DNA from 2 places in the Promicromonospora alba genome. Region 2 is predicted to be linked to the other one. Evidence: riboswitches for the same ligand, from Rfam matches in the RefSeq annotation. Region 2 holds a riboswitch; the other holds the start of a gene.
What was found. A riboswitch is a leader RNA that binds a small molecule or an ion and turns the genes downstream of it on or off. The one in region 2 is predicted to bind FMN.
Positions count from the first base shown of each region.

Region 1: another riboswitch for FMN. It lies ahead of pnuC (nicotinamide riboside transporter PnuC); the one in region 2 lies ahead of ribD (bifunctional diaminohydroxyphosphoribosylaminopyrimidine deaminase/5-amino-6-(5-phosphoribosylamino)uracil reductase RibD).

Region 1 is NZ_JBHSFI010000008.1:95,112-99,292, forward strand. It holds gene ACFO6V_RS22970 (Gfo/Idh/MocA family protein) at 1-818, opposite strand, end outside; gene pnuC (nicotinamide riboside transporter PnuC) at 838-1,524, opposite strand; FMN riboswitch at 1,638-1,775, opposite strand; gene ACFO6V_RS22980 (TetR/AcrR family transcriptional regulator) at 1,881-2,630, opposite strand; gene ACFO6V_RS22985 (hypothetical protein) at 2,701-2,895, opposite strand; gene ACFO6V_RS22990 (DsbA family protein) at 2,918-3,535, shown strand; gene ACFO6V_RS22995 (LLM class F420-dependent oxidoreductase) at 3,588-4,181, shown strand, end outside.
Region 2 is NZ_JBHSFI010000001.1:204,610-208,790, forward strand. It holds gene ACFO6V_RS01005 (riboflavin synthase) at 1-645, opposite strand, end outside; gene ribD (bifunctional diaminohydroxyphosphoribosylaminopyrimidine deaminase/5-amino-6-(5-phosphoribosylamino)uracil reductase RibD) at 645-1,721, opposite strand; FMN riboswitch at 1,960-2,094, opposite strand; gene ACFO6V_RS01015 (DUF2306 domain-containing protein) at 2,153-2,806, opposite strand; gene ACFO6V_RS01020 (response regulator) at 2,909-3,625, opposite strand; gene ACFO6V_RS01025 (sensor histidine kinase) at 3,622-4,181, opposite strand, start outside.

The DNA.
Region 1 (4,181 bases), on a different contig from region 2:
GAACGCCGGGGGAGCCCGTCGGCGCCGACGCGGCGCACGACGTCGTCGCGCAGCTCGCCGCGCTCACCACGCACCGACAGCGCGGGGGAGCGGACCCAGGAGCGGTACTGGACGTCGTCGAACTCGTAGGTGCCGAGGCGGCCGCCGAAGTCCAGCCACGCGGTCGCGTGCACCGTGTCGACGAGGTCCAGGTCCTCGGGGTCGCCCGCGCGGCTGGGGCTCGGCAGCACGCGGCGCGCATCGCGCCGGGCCGTGATCACCGCGTCCTCGAAGGTGATGCCAAGGGCCCGGCGCAGCACGCTGAGGCCGTGGTAGTCGTGTGCCACGGCGACGTGCGCGTCCGTCACGGCGCCCAGCAGTCCCGAGCCGGCGACCGCGAGCTGCGCCCCGACCAGCGGTTCCAGGTGGTACTGCTCGGCGACGTGCACGCAGGCGCCGTCGTCCACGAGCCGCTGCAGGGCCGTCAGCTCCTCGACGGTGCCCGCAGCGGGTGTCTCCGTCAGGACGGGGACGCCCGCTTCGGCGAGGTCGCGGATCACCGGCTGGGCCGCGCCGGCGGGCAGGGTCAGGAGGACGACGTCGGGCCGGCCGCCGGCGAGCAGCTCGGACACCGAGGCGTAGGCGGGTGCCGGGAGCCCGGGCAGGCCCGCGGCGCGAAGGCCGCGGGCCGCCAGCTCCGCGCGGTCCGCCGCGTTGCGGGTGGCCACGCCGACCACCTCGAAGCGGTCGGGCAGCGCATGCAGCACCCGCAGCATGGTCCGGGCACGGAAGCCCGAGCCGACGATCCCGATCCTGGCCGTGCGGTCCCGTGAGGTCACGGAGCCCGACGCTACGCCCTCACGCGCCGGCGACCGCCGCCTCGTCCGGCTCCGCGGTCTCACGGCGGCTGATCCGCCACCACGCGAAGAACCCGAACAGCGTGAACAGGCCGTAGATCACGTACATCAGCGCGGTCGCCCAGTACCCGGCCGAGAACAACAGCGGGACGCCGACCAGGTCGACGGCCACCCAGATCAGCCAGAACTCGACCCAGCCCTTGGCCATGCCGTAGGTCGCGAGCACGGAGCCCATGAAGATCCAGGCGTCCGCCCAGACCGGCTCGTACGAGCCGAGGGCCCGGAAGAGCGGGGTGAGGAGCAGCGTGCCGGCGAACATGCCCGTCACCAGGCCCACGCGGGCCTGCCAGGAGGCCCAGCGCGGGTGCACGGCGACCGTGCCGACGCCGCCCATCCGCTGGGTCTGGCGCCAGCGGTACCAGCCGTAGATCGAGACGGCGATGAACATGATCTGGCGGCCGGCCTGGCCCAGCATGTCCGCTCGGGTCGCGTCGCCGAACCACGAGCCCATGAACACCGTGAAGAGCAGGATGTTGCCCACGATGCCGACGGGCCAGGCCCAGACCTTGCGGCGCAGGCCGCCGAGCGCCGACGCCAGCCCGAACAGGTTGCCGATGACCTCGCGCCAGTAGATCTGCTGGTCGGCAACCAGGAACGTCGCGTCATAGGCGGCGCGGAACCAGTCCATGTCTCTTCCCTCTCCGAAGGTCCGCACACGGGGACTCCGGGGTGAGGGTCGGCGCGCCACAAGGACACCGACGACGACGCGAGAGGGCACCCCGAAGGGTGACGGCGCGCGCCGCACGTGCTTCCTCCCATCCGGACTTTAACCGTCGGTCCTGGAGTTTCACCAGGTCAACCGAGCCCCTCCCGAAGGAGCGACCCGGGTCGCGGACTGTCACCGCCGGCTCGGAATTTCACCGACCCCGGAGCACGTGTGCATCTGCTGCACTTGAACTACTGCACTGCTGCTTGCGGAACACAGGATGCCACGGCGTCATTCCCGGCCGGAAGGGTCTCTGCCGCGGACGCCGGGTGAGCTCGCTACGCGAGCGCTTCCCGGACCGCGCGAGCCACCTCGTCGGGCCCAGCCCCGCCCGAGACGACGGTCACGACCACACGGCGGCCCGACGGCGCCCCGCCGCCCACCGGAGCGTTGCCGCCGGCGCCGAGGACGGCGGCCCGCCGCAGATCGGCGAACGCCTCCTCGAGCTCGGGCCGCAGCTCGAGCGACGGCGTGCGCAGCCAGCGCCGCAGTATCGCGTTGTGCACGGCGACGACGGACGCCGCGAACGCGATCGACGCCGTGGACGTCGACCGCTCCGGCGGCAGCGTGTCGCGCAGGTAGTGCGTGAACGCCCGCTCGTAGCGGTGCGTGGTGATGAGCTCACGGTCGCGCAGGGCCGGGACCTGCTGCAGCAGGGCGTACCGGGCGAGCGACGTCTCGCGCTGGCCCACATGGTGGTCGAACACCATGCGTGCCGCGCGGCACACCTCGAGGTACGGGTCGATCTCCGGGTCCCAGGCACGGCCGAGGTCGTGCCCGGACTCCTCGCTGGTGCGGGCGTCGGGGCGGGTGGCGGCGAGCATCACCACCACCTCCTCGAGCAGGAGCTCGTGGTCGGCGAAGACCACGTCCTCCTTCGAGCGGTACCGGCGGAAGAACGTGGCCCGGCTGACCTTTGCGGCGTCGGCGATCTCCTCGACGGTGGTCCCCTCGTACCCCTGCCGGGTGAACAGGTCCACCGCGACGTCTACTGCCTGCGCATGCGTGTGGGTACGGACGGCGGTCATGCCAGGCAGGCTACCGCGTACCCCTCGGGCTGCGGGAAAAATCCTTGAGCGATACGTGGCGGTCAAGGCCCTAGTTTTCCGGGCTCGAGATCTTGCCGGACCGCAGTCTGTGCAGGTAGCGCACCTCGCGCACGGCCATCAGGAGGCCGAGGCCACCGGGTACCGCCGACCACGGATGACCCAGTACAACTCCGACAAGGCACACCAGAAAGATCACCCCACCGCCGACGACGGTGGCGAGACTCGCCCAACGGATCCCGGTCACGCAGTGAGCGTAGTCTGCGGGCGTGACCGAGAACGCTGCCAAGCCCGTCGTCGACGTCTACGTCGACCCCATGTGCCCCTTCGCCTGGATCACGTCGCGCTGGGCCCTCGAGGTCTCGCAGCTCCGCGACGTCGACCTGACCTTCAAGCTGATGAGCCTCTACCTGCTGAACAAGGACCGGGACATCGACGACGGGTACCGGGCGCGCATCGAGCGGTCACGCGGCATCGGCCGCATCGCCGCGGCGGTCCAGGCCGACCACGGCCCTGAGGCGTTCTCCGCGTTCTACACCGCGGCGGGCACCCGGATCCACAACCAGCAGAACAAGGACTTCGACGCGGTGGCGGTCAAGGCGCTCGCCGAGGCCGGCCTGCCCGCCGACCTCGCGGCGGCGGCGACGTCCTCCGACTACGACGCGGCGCTCGCGGCCTCCCACGAGTCCGGCATGAAGCCCGTCGGCGACGACGTCGGCACGCCCACCATCCACGTCGACGGCGTCGCGTTCTTCGGCCCGGTGCTCACGCGCATCCCGCGCGGCGAGGAGGCGACAGCCCTGTTCGACGCCTCCGTGACGCTCGCGCGGTACCCGTACTTCTACGAGATCAAGCGCTCCCGCGCGACGGACCCCGCCTTCGACTGAGCGCGTTGGTCGCCCGCAGCCGACGTCGGTAGAGCGTGGCAAGGTTGAGGTCATGACTCTTGACCTGCGTATCTTCACCGAGCCCCAGCAGGGCGCGACGTACGACGACCAGCTCGCTGTCGCCCAGGCGACCGAGCGCCTGGGGTTCAGCGCGTTCTTCCGGTCCGACCACTACCTCGCCATGGGCGACGGCGACGGCCTGCCCGGCCCCACCGACTCCTGGATCACGCTCGCGGGCCTCGCCCGCGACACGTCCACCGTGCGGCTCGGCACGCTGGTGTCCTCGGCGACGTTCCGCCACCCCGGCGTCCTCGCCATCCAGGTCGCACAGGTGGACCAGATGTCCGGCGGCCGCGTGGAGCTCGGCCTCGGCACCGGCTGGTTCGGCGCCGAGCACCGCGCGTACGGCATCCCGTTCCCCGACAAGCGGTTCGGCATCCTCGAGGAGCAGCTCGCCGTCATCACGGGCCTGTGGGGCACCCCGGTGGGGGAGAAGTTCTCGTTCTCCGGTGAGCACTACGAGATCGTCGACTCACCGGCCCTGCCGAAGCCCCAGCAGTCCAGGATCCCCGTGCTCATCGGTGGTGGCGGCCCGCGCCGGACCCCCGCCCTCGCGGCGAGGTACGGCGACGAGTACAACCAGTCC
Region 2 (4,181 bases):
GCCGGCCGCCGCGTCCGCCGCGGTTGTCCCGCCCGGCACCGACGCCCCCGCCGCAAGGAGCCGCTCGACGTACTTCGCGAGCACGTCCACCTCGACGTTCACGACGTCGCCCGGGACCAGTCTGCCGAGCGTCGTCGCGGCGAGCGTGGTCGGGATGAGCGAGACCCCGAAGCCGTCGTCGGACACCCACGTGACGGTCAGCGAGACTCCCGCCAGCGCGATGGAGCCCTTCTCCGCGATGTACCGGGTAAGGGCTGCGGGCGCGGAGAACTCCAGGTCGTCCCAGCGCGGGCCGGGCGTGCGGCGCACCAGCGTCGCCATGCCGTCGACGTGTCCCTGCACCACGTGCCCGCCCAGTCTGCCGTTCGCAGGCAGTGCGCGCTCCAGGTTCACCACGGAACCGGGGACGAGGCCCCCGAGCGAGCTGCGGCGCAGCGACTCGGGCATGATCTCCGCGACGAACGAGCCGTCCGCCACGGAGACGACGGTGAGGCACACGCCGTCGACGGCGATCGAGTCACCGGGCCGGGCGTCGGACGCGGCGAGCGGGCCCGCGACGGTCACGACGGCGTCCGCACCGTCGTCACCGTCGGGACGGTCGAGCGCGACGACGGAGCCGAGCTCCTCGATGATTCCGGTGAACATCAGATCTCCTCCTTGGGGTGCCGGCTGGGCCGGCCGGGCTGGACTGGCTGGACCGACTCGGTGGCCTCGGTGGGCCGAGCGTGCTGGGCGCGGCGCGCTACCAGGAGCACGTCGTCGCCGAGCCGGGTCACGTCGTGGGTGGTGAAGCGTGCGGCGTCGCCGATCGTGGTGACGCCCAGGTCACCGACTGCGGTCGCGCCCGCGCCGAGCAGCACGGGCGCCACGTACGCGTGGAGCTCGTCCACGGCGTCGGCGGCGAGCAGAGCGGTAGCGAGGGTGGGGCCGCCCTCCACGAGCAGGTGGCGCACCTCGCGCTCCGCGAGCTGGCTGAGCACCGCTCCGAGGTCGTGCTCGGGGAGGTGCAGCAGGGCGCCGCCCGGCCCGCGCAGGCGAGCGCCGTCGGGCACCGCGCGGCGGCCGACGACCACCCGGAGCGGCTGGTGCTCGAAGAGGCCGCCGTCGATCGTCCGTGCGGTGAGCGACGGGTCGTCGGTCAGGGCGGTCCCCGTGCCGACGCCGATCGCGTCGACCTGCGCGCGGATCGTGTGGGCGTGGGCCCGTGCCTGCGGGCCGGTGATCCAGCGGCTCGTCCCGTCCGTGGCGGCGACCCGTCCGTCGAGGCTGGTCGCGAGCTTGAGGGTCACGTAGGGGCGTCCGGTCCGGACGGCGTGCAGCCACTGGCGCAGCAGCTCCTCCCCCTCGTCGGCGAGGAGGCCGGTCGTCACCTCGATCCCCGCGGCGCGCAGCTTGGCCGCGCCACCGGTCGCCACCGGGTTCGGGTCGGCGACCGCGACGTGCACCGCGGCGACGCCCGCGTCGATCAGGGCGTCGGCGCAGGGGCCGGTACGGCCGTGGTGGGCGCAGGGCTCGAGCGTCACGACCGCTGTCGTGCCCCGCGGGTCGACGCCACGCGAACGGGCGGCGGCCAGCGCCGCCGCCTCCGCGTGCGGCGTGCCCGCACCGCGGTGGAAGCCCTCGGCGACCGGCTGACCGGCCGGATCGAGGAGCACGCAGCCGACGCGCGGGTTCGGGCCGTATGCAGGGCCCTGCGCGGCCAGCGCGAGAGCGCGGCGCATGGCGGTCCGGAGCGTCGTGGTCTCGAACGTCGTAGCCTCGAACGTCGTGGCCGCGGGAGAGCGCGCTCCGGCGGGTCCTGCCGCATATGCCGCGGCGCGTCCCTGCGGTGGCTGGGTCATGCTGTCCTCCCCGAGCTTCGGTGCTCCGGGGTGGACGACGGGAGCGCGGACGAGGCCGGCCGGCCCTGCCCGCGCGCACGACGTCACGACGACGCACGCCCCGAGGGACGGCGACGCCGCACGTGCTTCCTCCCATCCGGACTTTCACCGTCGGTCCTGGAGTTTCACCAGATCAACCGGTCCTCCTCGCGGAGGACGCGGGTCGCGGACTTTAACCGCCGGCTCGGAATTACACCGACCCCGGAGCACGTGTGTGCGTACTGCTGCCTGCCAGCATGCCACAAACCTCGCGGACGTCGGCATGGCTTGCGTCACACCCTGGCCGGGATCCGCCGACGACGGATCACCCACTCGGCCACCGCCGCGTTGATGACCCACGCAGCGGTCATGAGCACAGTGTTGACGACCGGACCCGGCATACCCGCCACCGCGATGTACGGACCGATCAGCAGCGCCTGCGTCCCCGCGCCCATGGCCAGCGCGTAGGCCCGCATCATCCATGCCGGGTGCGCTACGAAGTCGTGCCGCAGCGCCGCGCGCACGCCCAGGACCAGCGACACCACCATCACGACGCCGACCACGTAGCGGACCCCGTTGACGACCACGGTGTCCTTGGTGGGCAGGTCGTAGAACGCGGTCATCCAGAGCCCCGTCAGCGCGGCACCGAGCCCGGCGGGGAACAGGACGCGGCCCGCCAGCCGGTGCCAGCTGCGGCGCCGCAGGCTCGGGACGAACTGGAACGCGCCCAGCATGCTGTAGACGGTCACACAGACGATGTGCACCAGAACCGGGATCGGCTGGGTCACGAACCGCGCGTTGTCAGTGGTGAGCGCCGGGTCTGAGGCCAGCTCGGAGACGCGTGCGGCACCGCCGAGCGCGGGAACGAGCGCGAGCAGGAGAAGGCCTGCGGGAACGAGCCATTGGCGGCGGCTGGTGGGCTTGGTCCGCACCTGGGATGTGGTCATGGTGCGAGCCTGCTCCGCCCGACCCACGCAGGTCATGGGCCCGCGGACCGGTCTCGTCCTGGCCGAAAGTACGAGTCGCCGAGAGTACGGGTGCAGCCCGCGTCAGTGCTCGCGCGTGGGGCGCGCGGGACGGAGCCGCCCCGTGTCGTACGCCCAGAGCGCCACCTCCACGCGGTTGCGCGCCCCTAGCTTGGTCATCAGGTTCGCGACGTGGGACTTCACGGTGCTCAGCGTGACGAACAGCTCGCGCGCTATCTCGGTGTTCGTCCGGCCGCCGGCCACCGCCAGCAGGACCTCCTCCTCACGCGCCGTGAGCGGGTCCAGCGGCTGGGCGGGCAGGTCGCGCGGGCCGGCGTCGGCGAAGGCGCGCAGGAGGCGCGTGGTGACGCTCGGGGCGATCAGGGCGTCACCCGACGCGGCGGCCTCGATCGCCTGGGCCAGGAGCGCCGGTCCGGCGTCCTTGAGCAGGAAACCGCGAGCCCCGGCGCGCAGGGCTGCGTACACGTACTCGTCCAGGTCGAACGTGGTGATCACGACGACCGCCAGCGGGTCCGCGACAGCGGGGCCGGCGAGCAGTCTGGTCGCCTCGATACCGTCGACGTCCGGCATCCGGATGTCGAGCAGGGCGACGTCCGGACGCAACCGCTGTGCGAGCTCGACGGCGGTCCGGCCGTCGGCGGCCTGCCCGACGACCTCGATGCCCTCCTGGGCGTTCAGGATCATGGTGAGGCCAGTACGGACGATCTCCTGGTCGTCGGCCACGAGGACCCTGATGTTGCCGGTAGTTGTGCGCCCGGCAGTTGTGCGCCCGGCAGTCATGCGGCGCCCGAGAGCGGGAGGATCGCCTCGACGGTCCAGCCGGCCGCGCCGGGCCCGGCGTCGAGCGTGCCGCCCAGCAGCGCCGCGCGCTCGCGCATCCCGGCCAGCCCGTAGCCGCCGTGCCCGTACCCGCCATGGCTCGGAGAGACCGCCGCACCGCCGTCGTCGGACACCCGGAGCCGGACGGACGTCTCATCGACGGTGACGCGGACCGCGATCCGGGTGGCGCCCCGGGCATGACGGCGCGCGTTCGTGACCGACTCCTGCGCGATGCGCTGTACCGCACCGCCCACGGCCGCCGAGACCAGGGCGGGGTCGCCCTCCAGGTTGACCTCGACGCGCGGCACGGTGGGGTCGGCGAGGCGTTCGACGTCGGCCAGCGTGGGCCCGGGAGCGAGCTCGTCCGCCCCGTCGCCGCCGTCCTCTCCAGGGACGAGCTCGTCCGACCGCAGGACGCGGACCAGCGTGCGCATCTCGGCCAGCGCACGGGAGGCCTGCTCCTCGATCACCTGCAAAGCCTCGGCAGCCGCGCCGGGATCGGTCTGCGACACCGCGA